2 regions of the Microbispora triticiradicis genome follow, and region 2 is predicted to be linked to the other one. Evidence: riboswitches for the same ligand, from Rfam matches in the RefSeq annotation. Region 2 holds a riboswitch; the other holds the start of a gene.

Region 1 (4,834 bases), on a different contig from region 2:
CGCATCGACGACCGGTTCCACATCGCCCACCTCGGCGGCCTCAACATGGACGCCCGCGAGACCCGGTCCTTCCGCCGCGTGAAGATCATCGGCTGCGGGTCCGCGTACTACTCCGGGCAGATCGGCGCGCAGCTCATCGAGGAGCTGGCCCGCATCCCCGCCGACGCCGAGCCGGCCTCGGAGTTCCGCTACCGCAGCCCGGTCGTCGAGCCCGACACGCTGTACGTCGCCATCAGCCAGTCGGGCGAGACGTACGACACGCTCGCCGCGGTTCAGGAGCTCAAGCGCAAGGGCGGCCGGGTGCTCGGCATCGTCAACACGGTCGGCAGCGCCATCGCCCGGGAGACCGACGGCGGCATCTACCTGCACGCCGGGCCCGAGGTCTCGGTGGCCTCCACCAAGGCGTTCACCTCCACCGCCGTGGCGTTCGCGCTGCTCGCCCTGCACCTCGGCCGGGTACGGGACCTGTCGCCGGCCGACGGGCGCAGGATCTGCGACGGCCTGCGGCGGCTGCCCGAGCAGATCAAGGAGATCCTCACCCTGGAGGACCGGATCAGGGAGCTGGCCAAGAAGTACGCCGACGCGCCGGGCATGATGTTCGTCGGCCGGGTCCGCGGCTACCCGGTGGCCCGCGAGGGCGCCCAGAAGCTCAAGGAGATCTCCTACGTCCACGCGGAGGCCTACCCGGCGAGCGAGCTCAAGCACGGCCCGCTGGCGCTGATCAGCCCCGAGCTGCCGACCGTCGCGGTCGTGCCGGACGACGAACTGCTGGACAAGAACCTCACCACGCTCGGCGAGATCCGGGCGAGGCACGGCCGCATCCTCATGGTCGGCCACCGCACCTCCGAGGCGGCCGACGACTGCATCGTGGTGCCCAGGAACGAGGTGGAGCTGGACCCCATCCTGCTCACGATCCCGCTCCAGCTGTTCGCCTACCACGCGGCCGTCGCCCTCGGCCGCGACGTCGACCGCCCCCGCAACCTCGCCAAGAGCGTCACGGTCGAGTAGCTCCTCCACGTCCCGTCCGGCTCGCGTCGCGGACGCGAGCCGGACGGTGCGCATCTGTCACCGCGCCTCCGATCGGCACCGACGACATGAGCGGCGCGCTCGCCGATCCGCCGATCGCCACATCCGTAACGTCCGTTATGTCATGACATGGGGTGGTTGCTCATAGTCTGTCCGCATAAGGGGCTCTTCGGGGGGAGGGTGCCGGCATGCGACGCCGTACGGTTCTCGCACTGGGGGTCCTGGCCCTGGCGGGCGGATGCGGCACCCCGGCGCCTCCGTACCGCGGGGAGCTCTCCCTCCTCGTCCCCGGCCCGCCGGAGTGCTGGGGGGACGGCGTCGCCCGGAGCCTGAAGTCCCTCATCGAGGCCCGCCGCTGGGCCGGCAGAGTGCTGGTCACGCGGGACGCTGGGGGCGGCGGCGCGTCGGCCGTCGGACGCTTCGCCGTCGGACGGCCGGACCGGCTGATGGTCGCCGACCCCCTCCTGCTGGCCGACTGCGCGCTCGGTCGCGCGCCCGGCGACGCGGGGCCGTTCGCCGCCCGGACGGTGCCGCTGGCCAGGCTGGCGGGGGAGTGGCAGGTGCTGGTGGCCTCCCCCGATTCGGGTTACCGCTCGTTCGAGCAGGTCGCGGCGGCCCTGCTGCGCACCCCGGAGCGGGTGAAGGTGGCGGGCGGGCCCGACCGCGGGCCCGGCCACCTGCTGCTCGGCCTGACCGCCCGGGGTCTCGGGGCCGATCCGCGGCTGGCGGCGTACGAGGCCTTCGACAGCCCCGCCCGGGCCGTCGCGGCGGTGGCCGAGGGGACGACCGCGCTCGCCTTCGGCGGGCGCGGCGACGTCGCCGCCCACGTCAGGGCCGGGCGGCTGCGCCCGCTCGCCGTCTCCGCTCCCGAGCGCCTGCCCGGCCTGGACGCGCCCACGCTGACCGAGTCGGGGGTGCGGGTGGCGTACGCGAACTGGACCGGCCTGCTCGCCCCCCTCGGGGTGGCGGCCCGCGAGCGCGACGCGCTGATCGGCCTGTGCCGGGCCGTCGCGGACTCGCCCGCCTGGCTCCGCCTGTGCGAGCGCAACGGCTGGACGCCGATGTGGCTCGCCGGCGAGGAGTTCCGGCAGTGGCTCACGGGCGAGGCGCGTCGTACGGCCCTGCTTCTCGATGATCTCGGAATCCGGTGAGCAACACAACTTGTAGGGCCGCTTGCGAGATCGCCCACTAGATGTAGGATCCATCGCGTCGCTGGTTCACCTCGGTGAGGCAAGAGGGAACCCGGTGTGAATCCGGGGCTGCCCCGCAGCGGTGAGCGGGAACGACCGCCGTCACAGAGCACTGGTGCGTGAGCGCACCGGGAAGCGACGGCCAGTAGGTCCGGCGGGCGTGTGTCCCGCCGGCCGCCCGCGAGCCCGAAGACCTGCCCGCGACCGCGCGCGGAGTCACCGCGCGCGCCCGCGCCGTGCCCCGAGGGAGGGCCCGCCGCCCGCAGGCCGTGCCGTCGCACGCGTGCGCCGCGGCGTCCCCTCCCCTCCGGCCGGCCGGGTCAGGAGACGAGGAGGAGAGGGCGACCGATGACGATCACCGACCCGGTCTCCGCGCCCGCGCGCCCCGGCACGGGGCCGCGCGGCGCGGGGGAGACCGCGGATGTCTGGCGGGCCATCGAGGAGGCGGCGGCGGGGGTCGTCGCCGACCCGGAGAACTCCCGGCGGGCGGCGCGGCTGCTCGCCCGGGTCATCGAGGAGGAGACGGCGGGCCAGGGGGTGCGCGCCTTCTCCGAGTCGGTCGCGGCCGCCCACGCGGCCGGGCTGCTGGGCGACGCCGTCGCCGCGTTCGTGGCCGACGAGGCCGAAGCGCTGGACGCGCTGATCGACCCGGCGGCCGACGACCGGTTCGAGTACTTCGGGCTGCGCACGGTCTACGACCGCTACCTGCTGCGGCATCCGGTCACGCGGCGGGTGCTCGAACGCCCGCAGCACTTCCTGCTGCGCGTGGCCTGCGGCCTGTCGGCGAGCGTCGGCGAGGCGGCCGAGCTGTACCGGCTGATGTCCGCGCTCGCCTATCTGCCCAGCTCGCCGACGCTGTTCAACTCCGGGGCGCGCCGCCCGCAGCTCTCGTCGTGCTTCCTGCTCGACTCGCCGCGCGACGAACTGGAGAGCATCTACGAGCGGTACGGCCAGGTGGCGCGGCTGTCGAAGTACTCCGGCGGGATCGGCGTCGCCTGGACCCGGGTGCGCTCGCGCGGGTCGCTGATCCGGGGGACCAACGGCCTGTCCAACGGCATCGTCCCCTGGCTGCGCACGCTCGACGCGTCGGTGGCGGCGGTGAACCAGGGAGGCAGGCGCAAGGGAGCCGCCTGCGTCTACCTGGAGACCTGGCACGCCGACATCGAGGAGTTCCTGGAGCTTCGCGACAACACGGGCGAGGAGTCGCGCCGCACCCACAACCTCAACCTGGCCAACTGGGTGCCCGACGAGTTCATGCGCCGGGTCGAGGCGGACGGCGTGTGGTCGCTGTTCGACCCCAAGGAGACCCCCGAGCTGACCGACCTGTGGGGCGAGGCGTTCGACGCCCGGTATCGCGAGCTGGAGGCTTCCGGGCGGTACGTCCGGCAGGTGCCCGCCCGCACCCTCTACGCCCGGATGATGCGCACCCTCGCCCAGACCGGCAACGGCTGGATGACCTTCAAGGACGCCGCCAACCGCGCCTCCAACCAGACCGCGCTGCCGCGCAACGTCATCCACCTGTCCAACCTGTGCACCGAGATCCTGGAGGTCACCAGCGACGGGGAGACCGCCGTGTGCAACCTCGGCTCGGTCAACCTCGCCGCCCACCTGACCCCCGAGGGAGACGCCGTCGACTTCGGCCGGCTGCGCGCCACGGTCCGCACCGCCGTACGGTTCCTCGACCGCACGATCGACCTCGGCTTCTACCCGACCCCCGAGGCGGAGGCGGCCAACCAGCGGTGGCGGCCGGTGGGCCTCGGCGTCATGGGCCTCGCCGACGTCTTCTTCGCGCTGCGCCTGCCGTTCGACTCGCCGGAGGCGCTGGCGCTGTCCACCCGGATCGCCGAGGAGATCGCGCTCGCGGCGTACGGCACCTCGGCCGACCTGGCCGCCGAACGCGGGCGCCACCCCGCGTACGAGGAGACACGAGCGGCGGGCGGCGTCCTGCACCCCGACCACTACCCGTGCGCCCCGGCGCACCCGGAGGAGTGGGCGGCGCTGCGCGCGAGGATCGCGGAGACCGGGCTGCGCAACTCCCTGCTGGTCGCGATCGCGCCGACGGCCACGATCGCCTCGATCGCGGGCTGTTACGAGTGCGTCGAGCCGCAGGTGTCCAACGTCTTCAAGCGCGAGACGCTGTCGGGGGAGTTCCTCCAGGTCAACCGGTATCTCGTCCGCGACCTCCAGGCCCTCGGGCTGTGGACGCGGGCGATCCGCGACGCGATCAAGCTCCACGACGGCTCGATCCAGGACATCCCCGCGATCCCCGGCGAGCTCAAGGCGCTCTACCGCACCGCCTGGGAGCTGCCGCAGAAGGCGCTCGTCGACCTCGCGGCCGCGCGGCAGCCGTACGTCGACCAGTCGCAGTCGCTCAACCTCTTCATGGCCGCGCCCACGATCGGCAAGCTCTCGTCGATGTACGCCTACGCGTGGCGGTCGGGCCTGAAGACCACCTACTACCTGCGCTCGCGCCCGGCGACCAGGATCGCCCAGACGACCGTGCCGGCCGTCACCCCCGCGGAGGCCGTCACCCCCGCCGAGGCGGTCGCCTGCTCCCTTGAGAACCCCGAGATCTGCGAGGCGTGCCAATGAGAACGATGCTGCTCGACCCGGGCATG
Region 2 (4,834 bases):
CAGCCGAGCCGCGCGCAGGCCAGGGTGGCCGACGACACGTGCGGCAGCACCCGCAGCCGGTCCGGCCCGAGCAGCCGGGCGAGCGTCGCGCCGACGCCGAAGAACATGGGGTCGCCGCTGGCGAGCACCGCGACCGCCCGTCCCGCGTGCGCGTCGAGCAGCCCCGGCAGCCCCGCGACCAGCGGCGACGGGTACGGCACCCGCTCGGAGGCCACCGACGCGGGCAGCAGGGCGAGCTGCCTGGCCGACCCGACCACGACGTCCGCGGCGACCAGCTCGGCGCGCGCCGCGTCGGCGAGACCGGCCCAGCCGTCCGCGCCGATCCCGACGACCGACACCGGCGTCATCGGGCGGGCTTCCTGAGCAGGTAGGTGTCCATGACCCAGCCGTGCGCCTCGCGCGCCTCCGCCCTGAGCCGCCGGATCTCGCCGGCGACCTCGCGCACCGGCCCGGCGACGAGGATCTCGTCCTCGGTCCCGACGTACGCGCCCCAGTAGACGTCGGCGTCGGCGGCCTCCGGCAGGTCCGCGAACGCGCAGCCCGCGTCGAGCATCACCACGATGTCGCCGGCGGCCTCGACGTCGGCGGGCAGGCGGCGGCCGGTCGTGATGTGCAGCGGCCTGGCGACCCTGGTCAGGCTGACGCGGTGCCGCGCGGCCAGCGCCGACACGCTGCTGATCCCCGGGATCACTTCATAGTCGAACGGCTCTCCGCCCCTGGCCAGGACGTCCTCGACGATCGCGATCGTGCTGTCGTACAGGGCGGGGTCGCCCCAGACGAGGAACGCACCGACGCCGTCCTCCGGCACCTCCTCGGCGATGAGCCGGGCGTAGACGTCGGCCCGGCGGGCCCGCCAGTCGGCCACCGCCTCCACGTACGCGCCGCTCGTCCGGTCGCGCTCCGGGTCGCGCGCCTCGACCGTCCGGTACGGCTCCCGCGCGTGGGCCGCGATCAGCTCGCGCCGCAGCCGCACCAGGCCGTCCTTCACGGCTCCCTTGTCGAGCAGGAAGAACACGTCGGTCTCCGCGATGGCCGCGGCGGCCTGGAAGGTCAGGTGGGCGGGGTCCCCGGCGCCGATGCCGATGATCAGGACTCGCTTCATAGGTCACGAGTATGGACCCCGGCTTGACGTACTTATGCGGACGGTGCACGCTCAAGGCGACAAAAGAAGACAGAGGCGACGGTGCGCAGGAACCTGGTGTGAATCCAGGACGGTCCCGCCACTGTGACCGGGGAGTGTCTCCCGCTCGTCACCACGGCCGCGACGGCTGGAAGGTTCGGGCGACACGATGACCCGGGAGTCAGGACACTGACCCGTTGTCCTCCATCACCGGGGCGAGCGACCCCGTGAGGAGAATCACATGGCTCAGCCGGCCGTCCCCGTCTCCCGGCCCCTGCCGGTCACCATCCCCGTGCGTGAGATCCTGCCCTGGGCGGTCTTCGCCGCCGTGGCCGGGCTCATCCTGCTCTACTTCGTCGGCGCGGAGCAGGGCGCCACCCACCTCATCAGCGGGCACACCGTGCACGAGTTCGTGCACGACGGCCGGCACCTCCTCGGCTTCCCCTGCCACTGAGGCCCGCCCGATGCCCACCATGCGTTCCCTGCTGGTGCGCGGCATGCTCGTCGGCCTCGCCGCCGCGCTGCTCGCGTACGTCGTCGCCTGGTTCGCCGGAGAACCCCAGGTCGCCGCCGCCATCTCCATCGAGGAGGCCAAGGCGGCGGCCGCCGGAGAGGCCACCGAACCGGAACTCGTCAGCCGGACCGTCCAGGAGACCGCCGGCCTGCTGACCGCCCTGCTCGTCTACGGCGCCGCCCTCGGCGGCTTCTACTCCATCGCGTACGCCTTCGCCCACGGTCGCCTCGGCGCTCTCGGCGCCCGCGCCACGGCGCTCACCGTCGCCGCCGCCGGCTTCGTCGTCGTGTACGTGACCCCCATCCTGAAGTACCCGGCCAGTCCCCCGGCCGTCGGCAACCCCGATTCGATCGGCCGCCGGACCGCGCTGTACTTCGCGATGATCCTCGTCGCCCTCCTGGCGGCGGCGGTCGCCGCGTACGCGGGCCGTTCCCTGTCGTCCCGCCTGGGCACCTGGAACGCCGCCCTGTCGGGCGTCGTCGTCTACGCCGTCCTCGTCGGTGTCTCGTACGCCGTGATGCCTCCGATCGACGAGGTTCCCGACGACTTCTCCGCCGACACGCTGTGGTGGTTCAGAGTGGCGTCGTTCGGCATCCAGTTCGTCCTGTGGGGAGCCATCGGCCTCCTGTTCGGCGGCCTGACCGAACGCTCCCTGCGCCAGGGAACCCCCCGGGAGGCCGGGCTCCGGCCCGCCGCGACGCGCTGAACCGGGTCGGGACCACCCGCTCCGCGTGAAGCCGGTGTGTCACAGGTGGAGCGCGTCGGGGGCGTCGTCCTCGACGAGGAAGCCCCCGGACTGGTGGTGCCAGAGCCGGGCGTAGGAGCCCTGGGCCTGGAGCAGCTCGCCGTGGGTGCCCTGCTCGACGACGCGTCCCCGGTCGAGCACGACCAGGCGGTCCATGCGGACGACGGTGCTGAGCCGGTGCGCCACCACGAGTGCCGTACGGTCCTGCATCAGGCGCCACAGGGCCTCCTGGATGAGGATCTCGCTCTCGGAGTCCAGGGCACTGGTCGCCTCGTCCAGCAGCAGGACGGGGGCGTCGCGCAGAATGGCGCGCGCGAGCGCGATGCGCTGCCGCTGGCCGCCGGAGAGCTTGACGCCGCGCTCGCCGATCAGGGTGTCGAAGCCGTGCGGCAGGGACTCGACGAACTCCGTGACGTGGGCCGCCCGCGCGGCCCGGCGGATCTCGGCGTCGGTCGCGCCCGGCCGGGCGAACGCGAGGTTTTCCCGTACGGACCGGTGGAACATGGCGGGTTCCTGCGGAACGTAGGCGATGAGGCCCCGCAGGTCGGCCTGCCTCAACCGGGCGATGTCCTGACCGCCGATCAGGATCCTGCCTCCGTCCACGTCCATGAGACGCAGCAGCAACCGGGTGAGGGTGCTCTTGCCGCCACCGGACCGCCCGACCAGCCCGATCTTGGTGCCGCCGGGGATGTCCAGGTTCAGGCCGTCGAACAGCGGCGCGCCGCCGGCGTACCCGAATCTCACCCGCTCGAAGCGGACGCTCGCGTCGGCCGGGCGCAGGGGCTGCGGGTCGGCCGGGTCCACCACGGTCGGCGGCGTGAGGAGCAGCTCGGTGAACTGGGCGGCTTCGGTGAGCGTGCTCTCCATACGCCGGTACACCTGGTTGAACTCGAACATGATGTTGATCGCGTTCGTGTAGTAGGTGAACGTCACGACGATGGCCTCCACACCGAGGCCGCCGCGGAGCGCCGCGGCGAGGAGCAGGCCCGTGGCACTGGTGAGCACCGACAACGGGGCGACGACCATGTCCACCCTGAGGTTGTTGTAGTCCCAGGACCGGATGGACAGCCGGCGCTGCTCGGCGATCCTGGCCCTGTGCTCGACGGCCTCGCGCTTCTCGGCGGCGAACGCGCGGACCGTCTCCATGTTGGCCAGCACGTCGGCGACGTGACCCGACACCAGCACCTTGGCCGCCTCACGCGCGTCGACCAGGGCCTGCCGATGGCGGATGAGCGGAGCGACGAGAACACCGGTGACGACGATGAGGCCCACGAGGACGAGCACCAGCAGCGGGTCGTACCGCCACAGCACCACCGAGGCGAAGGCCAGGGGCACCAGCTTCGCCATGATCGAGAACGTGAGGGTGTCCATGAACTCCTCGAACCTGGAGGAGAATCCGAGCACCCTCTTGGTCAGCGAACCGGCGAAGTTGTCGTGGAAGAACGCGACGTCCTTGGCCAGCAGCTCGTCCATGCCCAGCACGCCGAGCCGCTCGATGCCCCGGCCGTCGGCGCGGTTCAGGAAGTGCATCCCCGCCCGCCAGAACGCCTCACCCGTCAGAAGCAACGCGGCGAAGCCGAGCACGTAGGGCAGCAGCGCGTCGAAGGAGCCGTCCCGGCCGCCGGAGAGGTGCCCCACAAGGCCCGCCACCGCCAGCGGCGCCAGATAGAACAGGCAGATGTTCCCGATCGCCGGCAGCACCAGCGCGGGAGCCGCGATCGGCCACTGCCGCTTCAGCTCGCCGCAGTAGTACCGCAATGCCAGCAAAAGCGCCGATCTCCGCGCGGATTTATCATTTTCGGCCTCGTCCACCGTCCCGAGCACAGCCATCAGCCCTCCCGAATGCCGATATCGCCCTGGCCATGCTCCCGCAGCCCGTACGGGAGGAGCGAACGATTTTTCGCCGCCCGGCAATTAGGAGCGAGGGGTAAACCTCACGCAGACGACCGAAATATTCACGAAGGGAGTAATCAGCTGCGACCTTTCCTTACGGCGGCCGGGAGGCGTGCGCGGACGACACGAGATCAGCCACGGCCACCACCGGCGGGCGGCACGCCGCCGTCGCGCCCTGCGTACGGCAGGGCCAGGCGAACTGTCCGGTCGAGTACTACTGGAAGAACGCGCTCGGCATGAGGCTGGGCAGCGGGTCGGTCTCGGTCGTCACCTCGCCCTCGCTGTGGGGTGGGCAGATCGCGCCGGGCAGCACCTTCACCGTCAGCCTGACCCACCGGACGGCCCAGTGGCCGCTGCTGGTCACCAGGTACACGACCATGTGGGACCTGTCGTCGCTGCTGGCAGGCGCCCGGAACAGCGGAGAGCCGCCCCCGGTGGTGCAAGGGGCGGCTCGGTCTTCCGGCTTCCGGATCCGCTGTGGCCGGTTCTGCCTTGGTCTGACTTACCGGTATCCGGCCTTACCGGTATCCGGCGGCGACGATGTTCGCCTGCACCGCGTCCT

Evidence for each region. Region 2 has a riboswitch for cobalamin ahead of FED44_RS19575 (CbtB domain-containing protein). Riboswitches for the same ligand answer to the same signal wherever they lie in the genome.
Region 1: another riboswitch for cobalamin. It lies ahead of FED44_RS07050 (ribonucleoside-diphosphate reductase subunit alpha); the one in region 2 lies ahead of FED44_RS19575 (CbtB domain-containing protein).

Annotation. Positions count from the first base shown of each region.
Region 1 covers NZ_VANP01000002.1:442,224-447,057, forward strand. The annotation lists gene glmS (glutamine--fructose-6-phosphate transaminase (isomerizing)) at 1-1,008, shown strand, start outside; gene FED44_RS07045 (Bug family tripartite tricarboxylate transporter substrate binding protein) at 1,215-2,177, shown strand; cobalamin riboswitch at 2,223-2,432, shown strand; gene FED44_RS07050 (ribonucleoside-diphosphate reductase subunit alpha) at 2,565-4,808, shown strand; gene FED44_RS07055 (ribonucleotide-diphosphate reductase subunit beta) at 4,805-4,834, shown strand, end outside.
Region 2 covers NZ_VANP01000007.1:99,153-103,986, reverse strand. The annotation lists gene cbiE (precorrin-6y C5,15-methyltransferase (decarboxylating) subunit CbiE) at 1-347, opposite strand, end outside; gene cobF (precorrin-6A synthase (deacetylating)) at 344-1,102, opposite strand; cobalamin riboswitch at 1,131-1,332, shown strand; gene FED44_RS19575 (CbtB domain-containing protein) at 1,362-1,574, shown strand; gene FED44_RS19570 (CbtA family protein) at 1,585-2,340, shown strand; gene FED44_RS19565 (ABC transporter ATP-binding protein) at 2,380-4,209, opposite strand; gene FED44_RS35875 (hypothetical protein) at 4,487-4,651, opposite strand; gene FED44_RS19560 (arabinofuranosidase catalytic domain-containing protein) at 4,791-4,834, opposite strand, start outside.